3 regions of the Sporosarcina sp. FA15 genome follow, and region 3 is predicted to be linked to each of the others. Evidence: riboswitches for the same ligand, from Rfam matches in the RefSeq annotation. Region 3 holds a riboswitch; each other region holds the start of a gene.
What was found. Region 3 has a riboswitch for cobalamin ahead of ACP8HG_RS14385 (ABC transporter substrate-binding protein). Riboswitches for the same ligand answer to the same signal wherever they lie in the genome.
Positions count from the first base shown of each region.

Region 1 (4,411 bases), 550 kb from region 3:
TCTCTTTATGAAGTCGATGAAACAAGCTATGACTTTGAGTATTACGATGAACACTGTCATGACTGGGATTATGAAAAAATATATATGGAAATTTACTTGCCGATCAAAGAAAGAAATAGAGAGTGATCGATTCACTCTCTAGACTTGTTTAAGACAACTTTATATAAAAGTAATACAGGAGTTAACAAAATGGCACTAACAATGATAGCAATTTTTATCGTAAAGCTCGATGCTACACCCCCAATTACCGGACCACCTCCAATTTGACCAATAGCGTCCACTTGTCCCTTTACCGAAAAGAATGTTGCACGTACAGAGGAATCAGGAATAATTTTATTAAGCCAAATATCCTCTAATGGATACATGACTTGCCTTGTCACTTGAATGATTACATAAAAAATCAGCAAGCTGATCATATACGTTGAGAACGCAAAGCCAATTAATGAAATGACGATGAAGAAGCTGGCCACAAAAAGAACAACATAAATCTGCCTTAGATTTTGGTGGATAGCACTTCGATTCAGAAAATGGAGTGCTGCAAAGGAAATAAGCACGACAATGAACTGAATTCCCCCCATTATCACAACTAACTTCTCAATCGTTAACGAAGATATATTTGAGACCTCCAAAAAATGAGCGATCCATAATCGGTCAAAACCTTCACTATAAAACCCAATAAATAAAGCAATGAGAAATAGCATCCTTATGATGAAGCTCGCTTTGGAATAGGAAATAATATTGCCCATATTCTCCTTCATACTTCCCAGCGTAGATATTCTTCCTTCTTTATCTAACGGTTTGAAGTTTTCTTCTTTCATAAAAATCATTAAATAGACGGCTAATCCAATCATACATAGCCCGCCGATAATGATTGGTAGGTTAATCATAAAATAGCCCATTAAAATACTGAGCGGAATAGCTATAATTTGGCCAAGATTACCGGCCTTTGCCCCTTTTATAAATGCCAGTGAAGCACGTTCCTCCCCTATTTCATCTGCAATCCAGGCTTGCTGAGAGCCGCTAGTAAAGGTATAGCCAATCCCCCATGCAATTTGAGCCACTAGCACTGTTACAAAATAGGGAAATACCCCTTCAATTAAAAAACCGATTCCTATTAATATATACCCAATTATTAAAGATAACTTCCGACTTTTTAAATCCGAAACAACCCCAGTTGGAATCTCAAAAAGAAAAACGGAAAGCTCCAAAACGGTCCCAATTAACACAAGTTGAAGCGGATCAAGCTTTACAGTTTGCACATGGTACAACAAGTTCACCGTAAATATAAATGTGAAAAATAATTGTGATAAGAAGCATGTAGAAATGTAAACTCGATATGGATCTTTTGTTTTTATTTTATTCATTTTCTATCCCCCCAGCTTGATTATAGTAAGAGGGATAGACATTTTCTTGTCCAAATTTGCGGTAATGGGCCATTAATGAACCCCTTGTTTAGCAATCGTGTTAAGTCAGACAATATGTATGTTATAGTAAAAGCACAACTGAATAACGTGTAGAAATTAGGTGCTTTTTTACTTTTGTATAAAAGCTTAAAAGGGAAGTTCGGTGAAAAACCGACGCTGTCCCGCAACTGTAAATGGGAGTACTCTTTTCAAATCCACTGTTCGTTACGAATGGGAAGGGAAAAGAACGCGATGATCATGAGCCAGGAGACCTGCCTATTTCAGTACACACCAATTCCCTACGCGGATAGGAGGTGTTAAGTGCGGCTATGATCGAGCAATTTCTTGTAAAAGCCGCCGTACGAAAGAACGTAATACAAAAGAAACATAAGAGGACTCAATACCTCTTATTTCACTGTGCAGTCAATAGTGTACTTCTGTTTACGAACCATTCGTTACGGCAACAAGCGACCATACAAATTTACGCATACTAGCATCTTCCTTACGTTTAACTAGGAAGATGCTTTTTTATTTCCATAAAAGAAAGGGATTTTAGCCAATGAAACTTGGAACAAAAGAATATTATCTGGACGCATTCAAACATGTCTTAATGACAAATCTCATCATAAGCGAATCACAATCACTGTCTTCAACCTATTCTTATTACGAAGAACAGATTGGAAAAACAACGTCTATAAACGAAGAGGTAAAAAAACTTTATTCACGTAACCTCCAAAAAGCATTCGATGAAATCAAACACGAAGTAATCGGTTCACCAGAAGATTAAGCTTAAAAAACAACCAGTAAATAACTGAATCCAACACTATATATGTTGAACAAATGAATACGGCGTTTACGCTACAAGGGCTTTTGGGAGGCCACTGAAAAAGCCCTAATAATTAGAGCAAATTAGAATTCCTACCAATACCGCTTCGACGCTTTGTGGATGCCTCCCGCGAAGTCGCGCCTGCGCTGGGTGTTCTATTTGAGAAAGCGCATTTCATTATCTGGGATGAAATCTGCAACCTGGATTGCGTCTTTCTTGACTATAATTATATATGTTGAATTCGGTATATATACTGAGCGAAGGCGCCTTAACAGGGGCATAAGACTGGCGGCGAAGCTACTTGGCTTATGGCGGGAGGCATCTCCTAGCGCCGTAGCGGTTCAATGGAATTCTTTATTTCAATTTTTATAGTAGCAACTAGTAATCACCTTACAATCTCGCCCTATACATCTCAAAATGACATTTCTCTCGATAATGAATAACCTAGCGCAGGCGCGGCAAAGGGGTCGCCGAAGCCGTAAGACTGGATGCGAAGCGTTAATCCAGGCTTAGGGCGAGAGGCATCCCCAAAGCGCCAAGCGATCTACAATCCACAACCCGAATAACAGCTCTCTCATTATTGAGCACCACAACTGATTCAATAGGATTCTTTAATTCAACATATATAGCCGCTTCTTGTACAATTACTTTGGATTGCTGACCTCTATATGATTACCGAGATGTCTTGATGTGTAGGGATGCGACAGGATTATCTAGGAGCAATGAACTGCAATTCCTAGCCACACTTGCCCATCGGTAAAGATGTTATAAATAGTTCGCCGAAAGCAGACTGGAAATGATCCAGTGAAAAAGGCATCAAAAAAAACGTGGCAGTCATAATAGACTTTCCACGCTTTTAATGTACTTACAGTTCCTGATAATTCCTCTGATGCGTACCACCGTCTTTTACATCCGCATGATACAACGCTTTCAAAGCAAAACTCTTCTCTAAGTCAAGCTCTGCCATTATCTGTTTCAAACGTTTTGACAGCTCTTTATCATTCTTTACAAGCTGTTCCATTTTCGTTCTTGAATATTTCAAAATCTGATTCCTCCTTCACATTCAGTTTGTCTTTACAGTATAACACCTATTTAAGGTCATTCGCCCAATTCAGATTTGCTATACTACTGGTAGTAGCAAGAAATGGACAGGAGCGACATCATGTATAAAACAATTGGCATACTTGCACACGTAGATGCAGGAAAAACAACTTTTTCTGAACAACTGCTTTATCATACAAAAAGCATTAAGCAGAGAGGACGCGTGGACCATAAAGACGCCTTCCTCGATAGCCATACAATTGAGAAAGAAAGAGGTATTACGGTTTTTGCAGACCAGGCATCCATTTCCTATAACGGATCTACCTACTACATTATCGATACACCTGGACACGTCGATTTTTCTCCTGAAATGGAACGCGCTATTCAAGTAATGGATTATGCCATTATTATCATTAGCGCAAGCGATGGCGTGGAAGGTCATACGGAAACCGTGTGGCAACTGCTCCGCAAACATCAGGTACCCACATTCTTTTTCATCAATAAAACGGACCGTGAAGGAACCGACATTGCAAGTGTACTCCATGAAATTCGCACCAATCTATCGGAAGACATCTGTGACCTTACATCCTCTTTCAATGAAGGAATTATGGAAGATGAACTCATTGAATTTATCGCAGAACGTGATGAAGCACTTCTTGAGACCTATTTGGAATCAGGTTACGACAACGATTTGTGGCTTGCAACATTAAAGAAAATGATTAGCGACAATAAAATCTTCGCCCTCTCCAGCGGTTCTGCACTCAAGGACATTGGTGTCATGGCGTTTTTCGAGAAGCTCGATTTATTGACAACAACTTCTTACGATGATGATAGTGATTTCGCTGCACAGGTCTATAAAATCCGCCATGATGACAGTGGTAACAGGGTCACTTTCCTTAAATCACTAAGCGGTACGCTAAGCGTCAGGGATGGAGTGAATTATGGAGATTACACGGAGAAAGTGACACAGATACGCGTTTATAACGGTAATAAGTTCAAAGCAATCGATCATGTTCATGCCGGTGAACTGTTCGCCGTTACTGGATTAACGCAAGCGGCCATTGGTGATGGCGTTGGAGCACTAGAAGAAAAAGCGACCTTTGACATGATGCCTACCCTTAAGTCAAAAGTTATTTTCGAC
Region 1 is NZ_CP188818.1:3,620,065-3,624,475, reverse strand. It holds gene ACP8HG_RS17075 (AraC family transcriptional regulator) at 1-126, shown strand, start outside; gene ACP8HG_RS17070 (MFS transporter) at 132-1,364, opposite strand; cobalamin riboswitch at 1,506-1,697, shown strand; gene ACP8HG_RS17065 (hypothetical protein) at 1,963-2,190, shown strand; gene ACP8HG_RS17060 (hypothetical protein) at 3,095-3,271, opposite strand; gene ACP8HG_RS17055 (GTP-binding protein) at 3,392-4,411, shown strand, end outside.
Region 1: it holds a riboswitch for cobalamin, as region 3 does, so the genes downstream of both, ACP8HG_RS17065 (hypothetical protein) here and ACP8HG_RS14385 (ABC transporter substrate-binding protein) in region 3, are expected to answer to the same signal.

Region 2 (4,411 bases), 1.9 Mb from region 3:
TTACAACTTTCTCTGTTGTGGAACCGTCTTTAAATGTAACTTGAACAGCATTGGCGATCGAGCGCTTGCTCGGATCGAGATAATCTTTACTATACTGCTCGTCCTCTACGACAATCATTTTATTTCTTAATTGATCGATTCGTGAGTCATTTGCCACGTCATCTTCATAATGATCTGCAACAACATCGCCATATAGTAAACCAAGTGCCGTAATGTATTGGATGCAATGGTCACGGTCAGCGGGATTGTTAAGCGGACCTACTTTATCGATAATCCGAATAGCAGATTCATGTGTCGTGATTGTAATTTTTTCAATATCATCAAGTCGCTCCTTTATCTCCTGATGCAGGATAATGGCACATTCCGCCGCTGTTTGCGCATGGAACTCGGCTGGATACGATACTTTAAACAGTATATTCTCCATCACATAAGAGTCTAAAGGACGTGCCAGTGTTAATTCCTTTTGATTGTATAAAACATCTTGGAATCCCCACTCCGGAGCGGATAGCGCTGTCGGGTAACCCATTTCGCCTGTCATTGCCATCATCGCCAGTCGTACACCCCTACTCGTTGCATCTCCTGCTGCCCACGATTTTCGTGAACCGGTATTAGGTGCATGACGATACGTTCTAAGGCTTGCGCCATCAATCCAGGCATTTGTCAACGCATTATTTATTTCTGTACGTCCCCCGCCAAGCATTTTGGTGACGACCGCAGTTGTAGCAATTTTGACGAAATGAACATGGTCAAGTCCAACACGGTTCAAACTATTATCTAATGCCAGTACGCCTTGGATTTCATGTGCTTTAATCATCATTTCCAATACATCACGTACAACAAGTGGTTTTTTTCCTTCCGAAAGACGTAAACGGCTTAGATAATCTGCTGTAGCTAAAATGCCACCTAAATTATCGGACGGATGACCCCACTCAGCAGCTAACCATGTGTCATTATAATCGAGCCATCGTATCATGCAGCCAATATTAAATGCGCCTTGGACCGGGTCCAGTACATACGATGTACCAGGTACACGACTGCCATTTGGAACAATAGTACCCGGTACTACAGGTCCTAGTAATTTCGTACACTCCGGATAGCTTAATGCCAATATTCCACACCCGATTGTATCTATTAACACATTATGTGCTGTCTTATATGCTTCCTCGCTTGTAATTTCTTTATTTAAAACATAGTCCGTAATTTCCTCTATCAGTGTGTCCATTGTCATTTGTTCTTTCAATTTCAACATCTAACTCTTCCTTTCCGCTTTCAATTTGTTTAGAATAGTACTAAGTGATGCCTAGTGTATCGCTGTTGTGGTGAACGGCCAGTTACAACTCCCCAGTTGAATGATTGCTGTGTCGTTCGCCTATATAATGAACCCTTGGACGGTATAAACGATTATTTTCATGTTGTTCAATAACATGCGCACACAATCCTACTGTTCTCGAACCAAAAAAGATTGGTGTGTATAATGGGATTGGAATGCCCAGCATCCAATATACCGGTGCCGCGTAATAATCTAGATTTGGATAAAGTCCTTTCTCTCTCTCCATTATGGTTTCTCCCGCCTCACACATTCGGTAAAGGAGATCGTCACCCTTTAGCGCACATAACTCCTTTAAAGCATCCTTCATTACCAAGGCCCTTGGATCCATCTTTTTCATATAGACTCGATGACCAAACCCCATAATTTTCTCTTTATCACGTAAACGCTTTTCTAATAACAATTCAAATGCGTCAACAGAACCAGCCTCTAAAAGCATATTCATGACTGCTTCATTCGCTCCTCCATGTAAATAGCCCTTTAAAGAAGCAACCGCTCCAGTCAATGCACCATATAAATCCGAAAACGTCGAGGCAATTACCCTTGCGGTGAAGGTGGAATTTGGCATTTCGTGCTCGCTATAAAGTAGTAGCGACTGGTCAAAAATAGATTCTTCCAACTCTGTCGGTTTCCTCCCCGTAATCATATAAAGGAAATTAGCACTGTATGACAATTCTTTCAACGGGTGAATTTGTTCCTCTTCCTGTAAAATGTGAAAGCTGTTCGCAATTATTTCTGGAATTTTGCCAAGTAACTCGTAAGCTCTTTTTTTATTGATAGCTAGAGTGTGCTGATCAATTTCCTTATCATAGCCCGCTAAAGCAGATATCCCAGTTCGCAATGCGTCCATTGGATGTGTCTCTTTAGGCAATGCTTGCAAAATCTTTGTGACACCTTCTGGCACACCATGCTCTTTTTTCAATTTATCTGCCACATCTGCTTTTTCAGTATCAGACGGCAAGGTATTTTCCATTAGCAAGTGGACAATATCAAGATACCCTTTTGTTTTTGAAAGCTCGATTAAATCGTATCCTTTGATAATAATCTGACCCAATTCCGTATCGAGCAGCGAAATGGATGTTTCAGTGGCGATCACGCCTTCAAGTCCTGGTAAAAATGTAAGTGTATTCGTCAAACTATTTTCCCCCAATCTGAATGGTTATGACTCTGAGATTTGTAAACGCTTTCACTTCACCAAAAATTATCCTATTTGTATCTGTTCGCAGCGCTTCCCCTTATTTCTGACCATAAAAAAAACAACTTCATAAGAGAAGTTGTTAAAGAGCGCTAGAATCCCAACTAAAAGAAAGCTGCCTGTTAAAAATAGGCATAGCTCATCCGCGCGTCCTTAACACCCCCTATCCTCGTAGGTCAACATGTGTTATAAAAAGAGGCAGGTCTCCTGGCTAATGATCATTGCTATTCGTACCTTCCCACTTTTTTATAAAAAGCAGTGGTTTAAACGAAATCGCTCCCATTTACAGTTGCGGGACAGCGTCGGATTCTCACCGAACTTCCCTTTTAAGCAGACCAATACGTCAGTATTAATCCGCACCTATTTTTACACATATTCAATTATCGAAATATCCCCTTGACTATAACACAAACTTTTAAATATTCCAATTATTTATTCATATCTAATTTCTATTGTTTCAGAGAGGCATTAAGTATACCGACTTCAAGAATGCGTAAACAATAATTGGATACTCTTTTCATTTTTCATCACTTATCATTACTATTACATAAATAGGAAACGTATATTCAATCCCCATTTACATACTATATATGTTGAATTAAAGAATCCCATTGAATCTTCCGTGGCGCTCAATAAGGAGAGCGTTTTAATTCGGAGGCCACTGAAAAAGTACGATTTCCTTCAATCCGGTTGATTTCCGTTCCGAGCGGACGCTTTCCGCGGGCACGGCTTCAGCCAATCGAACAGCAAAGGGTTCGATTGGCCGTATTTCTGCGTTCTTGGCAGAAATTAAGGCATTCTTGCCCCGTGCTCCCAACTCTAACGCTTTTGCTCGCAAAAGCCGTTCTGCGTAACGGCACTTCCTGCGGGGTCTTCAGCTCGCGCTGTTCCCGCTGGAGTCGCCGCTCTTCACTACAATCAACTAGTTCTTACTATAAAAAAGAACTTTTTCAGTTTTCTCTTAATTCGGGGTGTGGATTGTAGAGCGCTTGGCGCTTTGGCGACCCCTTTGCCGCGCGTGCACTAGGGTGTTCATTATCGAGAGAAATGTAATTCGAGATGTATATGCTGAGATTATAAGGTGATTACTAGTTGATACTACTTATATTCAAGAAAGACGTGCTCCAACTTGCAAATTGCATCACAGATAATGAAAAGCTCTTTCTCACATAGACCATCTAGCGAAGGCGCGTCTTCGTGGTAGCCGGAGCGATAAGACTAAGGAGGGATGCAGTTCAATCCCTCCCATGTGGTCTTCTTTCTGGCTTATCGCGGGAGGCATCCACAAAGCGTCGAAGCGGTATTAGTGGGAATCCTAAACCATTCCAAGTACTAATGCTTTTTCAGTGACCTCCCAAAAGCCCTTGTAAAGCGCATACGCCATATTCATTTGTTCAACATATAGAATTAATTAACTGAACCTATATATCTCCTAAATCGACAATTTCCCCTGTCACCGCATCAACACATTCCGCCGCATCCAACAAGCCGCAAAGAATATACTTACCTACGAACTCATCATATACATAAGTCGGATCAAGCGTAATATAGGGTATCATTTTCTCAAATGCTTCTTCAGGTGTTACGACCGCGTTTGCGGCAGGGAGAAAGGCTTCAAAAATCTCAAACATCGAGCCATTATCAAGATAATTTAGCACCTTCATCGTTTCCGGATTCATGAAAACAACTACTTTTCGATTAAAAATCATTGGGTTTTCTTCATTTATTTCACAATGCGCTTCGATAAAGTTCTCTTGACAACGAAGTTGGGACAGCTTCCACTTCCCTGATTCATCAGGATATTCAGCCCGTAGGACATCCCGAACAACTTTTTTACTACGTTCAATTTGATCAGCCGACAACGTCAGTTTTTTACCTGCGTCGACGTT
Region 2 is NZ_CP188818.1:388,954-393,364, reverse strand. It holds gene ACP8HG_RS02005 (bifunctional 2-methylcitrate dehydratase/aconitate hydratase) at 1-1,249, opposite strand, end outside; gene mmgD (citrate synthase) at 1,332-2,462, opposite strand; cobalamin riboswitch at 2,703-2,901, opposite strand; gene ACP8HG_RS01995 (hypothetical protein) at 3,944-4,411, opposite strand, start outside.
Region 2: it holds a riboswitch for cobalamin, as region 3 does, so the genes downstream of both, mmgD (citrate synthase) here and ACP8HG_RS14385 (ABC transporter substrate-binding protein) in region 3, are expected to answer to the same signal.

Region 3 (4,411 bases):
TAAAGAAATGCCTGAAGACGGCTACCAAGGACCGGACATTATTAATATCGGTAAAATGTTGGCAGCTGAATATGGCGACAAATACGTCAACACGCCAGATGAAGAGCGTTATGCATTCTTCCGCCAATATGGCCTGGAGCATGAATTAGAGAAGCTAAAAACAGACCTTGCGAATTTCCGTGTGTCGTTTGATGTCTGGTTCTCTGAAACTTCATTGTATGAAAACGGCAAAATCGATGTTGCTCTTGATAAATTACGTGCCAATGGCCATGTCTTTGAAGAAGATGGCGCAACATGGTTCCGTTCAACAACTTTCGGTGATGACAAAGATCGTGTGTTAATTAAAAACGACGGTACTTACACGTATTTAACGCCGGATATCGCGTACCATGAGGATAAATTGTTCCGCGGATTCGATAAACTTATCAATATTTGGGGCGCAGATCACCATGGTTATATTCCACGGATGAAAGCGGCAATCGAAGCGCTTGGTTACGGCAATGACACGCTCGAAGTCAGTGTCGTACAAATGGTTCAGTTATATAAAGACGGTGAAAAGTTCAAGATGAGTAAACGTACGGGGAAAGCTGTAACCTTGCGTGAGCTAGTTGAGGAAGTTGGTCTGGACGCAGTCCGTTACTTCTTCGCAATGCGTTCAGGTGACTCGCAGATGGACTTCGACCTAGATCTAGCGATTTCTCAGTCGAATGAAAACCCTGTGTACTATGCACAATATGCGCATGCACGGATTTCATCAATCTTGCGTCAAGCTGATGAAAATGGCATGGCTGCAACTGTGGATAATGTTTCTTTATTGCAAGCTGAAAAAGAGCTAGAATTACTGAAAAAAATCGGAGACTTCCCGCAAGTAATCAGTGATTCAGCGAGAATTCGTTCACCGCACCGCGTTGCAACGTATATCCAAGAACTAGCGGCTACATTCCATAGCTTCTATAACGCAGAAAAAGTGTTAGATCCAGACAACCGCGAATTATCAGGAGCACGTCTAGCACTAATTACAATCACACGCACAACAATTGCCAACGCATTGAAACTGATTGGTGTTTCTGCACCAGAAAAGATGTAATAAAATTGAACGCCACACTTGAGAGATTGTTATCTCTCAAGTGTGGCGTTTTTCACATGCAGATATTCTCTCTATATATGTTGAACAAATGAATACGATGCATGCTCTTTTACAAGGGCTTTTGGAAGGCCGCTGAATAAGTCCAACTACCTGGAATGAATTAGAAATCCTGCTAATATCGCTTCGACGCTTTGTGGATGCCTCCCGCGATAAGCCAGAAAGAAGACCGCTTTCAGTCTTATCGCTCCGGCTACCACGAAGGCGTGCCTTCGCTGGATTGTCTATATAATAGAATGCACATTGCATTGTCGGGGAAAAGACCTGTAGCTCGTAGTATGTCTTTCTTCAATGAAATTAGTATAAAATAGTACTCACATTATAATCTCAGTCCAAACTCATGGCGAGAGGCATCCCCAAAGCGCCAAGCGATCTGTAATCCACACGCCGAACTACAACTCTTCCGATTAATGTACACTCTAGCGCCAAGCGATCTACAATCCACATTCCGAATTAATACTCTCTCATCATCGAGCGACACAACAGATTCAACGGGATTCTTTAATTCAACATATCTAAATCTACAAATCTCCCTCACTATCGACACAATAAAAATTTGTAGTATACTGAAAGTTGTACAAAATACATACCAAACATAAAGGTGCCCCGCATTAAAAACGGGGTTAAAAGGGAAGTCGGTTCAATGCCGGCGCGGTCCCGCCACTGTAAGTGTGAGTTAGTCGCAATGTGTCACTGGAAAAAGTTCCGGGAAGACGCGGCAAGCCTTGAACACGAGCCAGGAGACCTGCCTTTATGGATCACACGTACCCTACGAGGATAGGATTAGTGAAAATCGACGTCACTGTGCGTCCAGATTTTTACTCAGCTTATTCCTCCGTAGCAATTACGGGGGATTTTTATTTGGAACAAACAGGAGGAAAACAACATGAAAAAGATTTGGCAATTAGGATTAACGGCATTTTTGGCAGTATTCTTGCTCGCAGCATGTGGAACAGCTACTACACCAGATAAGCCGAAAGTAGATGGAACACCGGAAGCGGAAGTGGTTAAAGCTGAATTCCCGCTTACGTTAACGGACTCGGTTGGCAATGAAATTACCCTGGAAACTGCACCGGCAACAATCGTTTCTATGGTGCCAAGCAACACGGAAATATTGTTTGAACTAGGTCTTGGGGATGCGATTGTCGGCGTCAATGACTACGATGATTATCCAGCAGAAGCACTTAAAAAAGAGAAAATCGGCGGCCAGGATTTCAACGTCGAAAAAATCGTTTCCATGAACCCTGAAATTGTTTTTGCACATGAATCAGGACTTGGAACAGGCAAAGAAGGACTGCAACAAATCCGCGATGCAGGAATCCCAGTCTTTGTTGTAAAAAATGCAGTGAGTTTCGAAGAAACGTACACAACGATTGAAACAATCGGTCAAGCGACTGGTAAAACAGTAGAAGCAAAAAAAATCATTACGGACATGAAAGTAAAAGTAGAAGAAGTATTGGCGAAATTAGTAACAGTCGACAATAAAAAAACAGTTTTTGTTGAAACATCACCTGAGCCAAACATTTACACACCAGGAAAAAATACATTTATGGATCAAATGCTAGAAATGATTGGTGCTGAAAATATTGCTGCTGATCAGGAAGACTGGTTTATGATAGCTCCGGAAGAAATTATTAACCGTAATCCGGATGTAATTATCGTGTTGTATGATTATATCGAAACGGCAGTTGCAGACGTTTATGCACGCCCAGGTTTCGATACGATTACGGCAATTAAAGAAAAAGCTGTTGTTCAAGTTAAAGAGAATATCACGAGCCGTACAGGCCCACGTCTTGCTGAAGGGCTTGAAGAAATAGCAAAAGCCATCTACCCTGAGGCTTTCGGTGAGTAAATCCAGCGTTGCCTACATCGTTTCCGCCGCCGCACTCGTTGTGGCGGTGTGGCTCGGTGTGTCAATCGGGTCTGTGAAAATACCGATTAGTACGTTATGGAATGCGGAGGCGGATGCAACAGCTACCAATATTTTGTGGAAGATTCGTATGCCGCGTGTCGTGCTTGCCGGACTTGTCGGCGCATCGCTCGCGATTTCGGGAGCTGCTTTCCAAGGGTTGCTGAAAAATCCGCTCGCTGATCCATACACCCTCGGAGTGTCATCCGGCGCCTCGGTCGGTGCTGTTATGACGCTCTTTTTTGGTATTTCTATCCCGTTTTTAGGCACTTATACGCTTCCTATATTCAGTATGGTTGGTGCTGCATTAACAATGTTCCTCGTTCTTGGATTTGCACGCCTCGTTGACCGAGCGATGAAAATGGAAACAATTATTTTGACTGGAATCATTTTCGGTTCGTTCCTCGGTTCTGTACTATCACTTATGATAGCGCTCACAGGGGAAGAGTTGCGTCAAATTATTGGTTGGCTACTCGGCAGTGTATCAATGCGGGGATGGAATTATATTACGATGATTTTGCCATTCGTCGTCGTAGGTTCATTCATGCTGTGGCTGAATCGCCGCGAATTAAATGCGATGTTATTTGGAGAAGAACGAGCGCATCATTTAGGTGTCAACGTCAAACGCCGTAAGTTTGCCATTCTGATTGGTGGATCCATCCTGACAGGTTCGGCAGTCGCGGTGTCCGGCACAATTGGCTTTGTTGGTCTAGTCGTTCCGCATATGACGCGGCTTCTTTGGGGATCTGATCATCGCCATCTCCTGACATTATCGTTCATGAACGGTGCAACGTTGCTCATCATTTGCGACTTAATTGCCCGGACAATCATTTCGCCGACAGAACTTCCGGTCGGTGTCATCACAGCGTTTATCGGTGCACCCGTATTTGCATTTATCTTCTATAAACAACGGAGGAAAGGAGGCATGTGAAATGTTAAAAGTCGAAAATATTTCCGGTGGTTATGGCAAAGAATCCATCGTGAAAGCAGTGACATTCAATGTCAATAAAGGCGAAGTACTCGGCATAATTGGACCCAATGGCAGTGGTAAATCCACACTTTTGAAAATTATTTCAGGCATTCTCCCGAAGGAAACGGGTTCCGTCACAATTGACGGGCAAGACGCTTCTACTTATTCACAAAAAGAATTTGCCAAAAAAGTAGCCGTCTTGCCACAACTCCATGCACATGCATTTTCCCACACTGTTCGAGAAACGGTTGAACTCGGTCGCTATCCGCACCAATCAGGACTATTTTCCTCATGGTCAGATGAAGACGAGCGCGCCGTGACCGATGCCATAACCAGTATGTCCATCACACGCTATGCTGAAAACTCGATCGAACTGCTATCAGGTGGC
Region 3 is NZ_CP188818.1:3,073,114-3,077,524, reverse strand. It holds gene argS (arginine--tRNA ligase) at 1-1,087, shown strand, start outside; cobalamin riboswitch at 1,727-1,911, shown strand; gene ACP8HG_RS14385 (ABC transporter substrate-binding protein) at 2,031-2,996, shown strand; gene ACP8HG_RS14380 (FecCD family ABC transporter permease) at 2,989-3,984, shown strand; gene ACP8HG_RS14375 (adenosylcobinamide amidohydrolase) at 3,986-4,411, shown strand, end outside.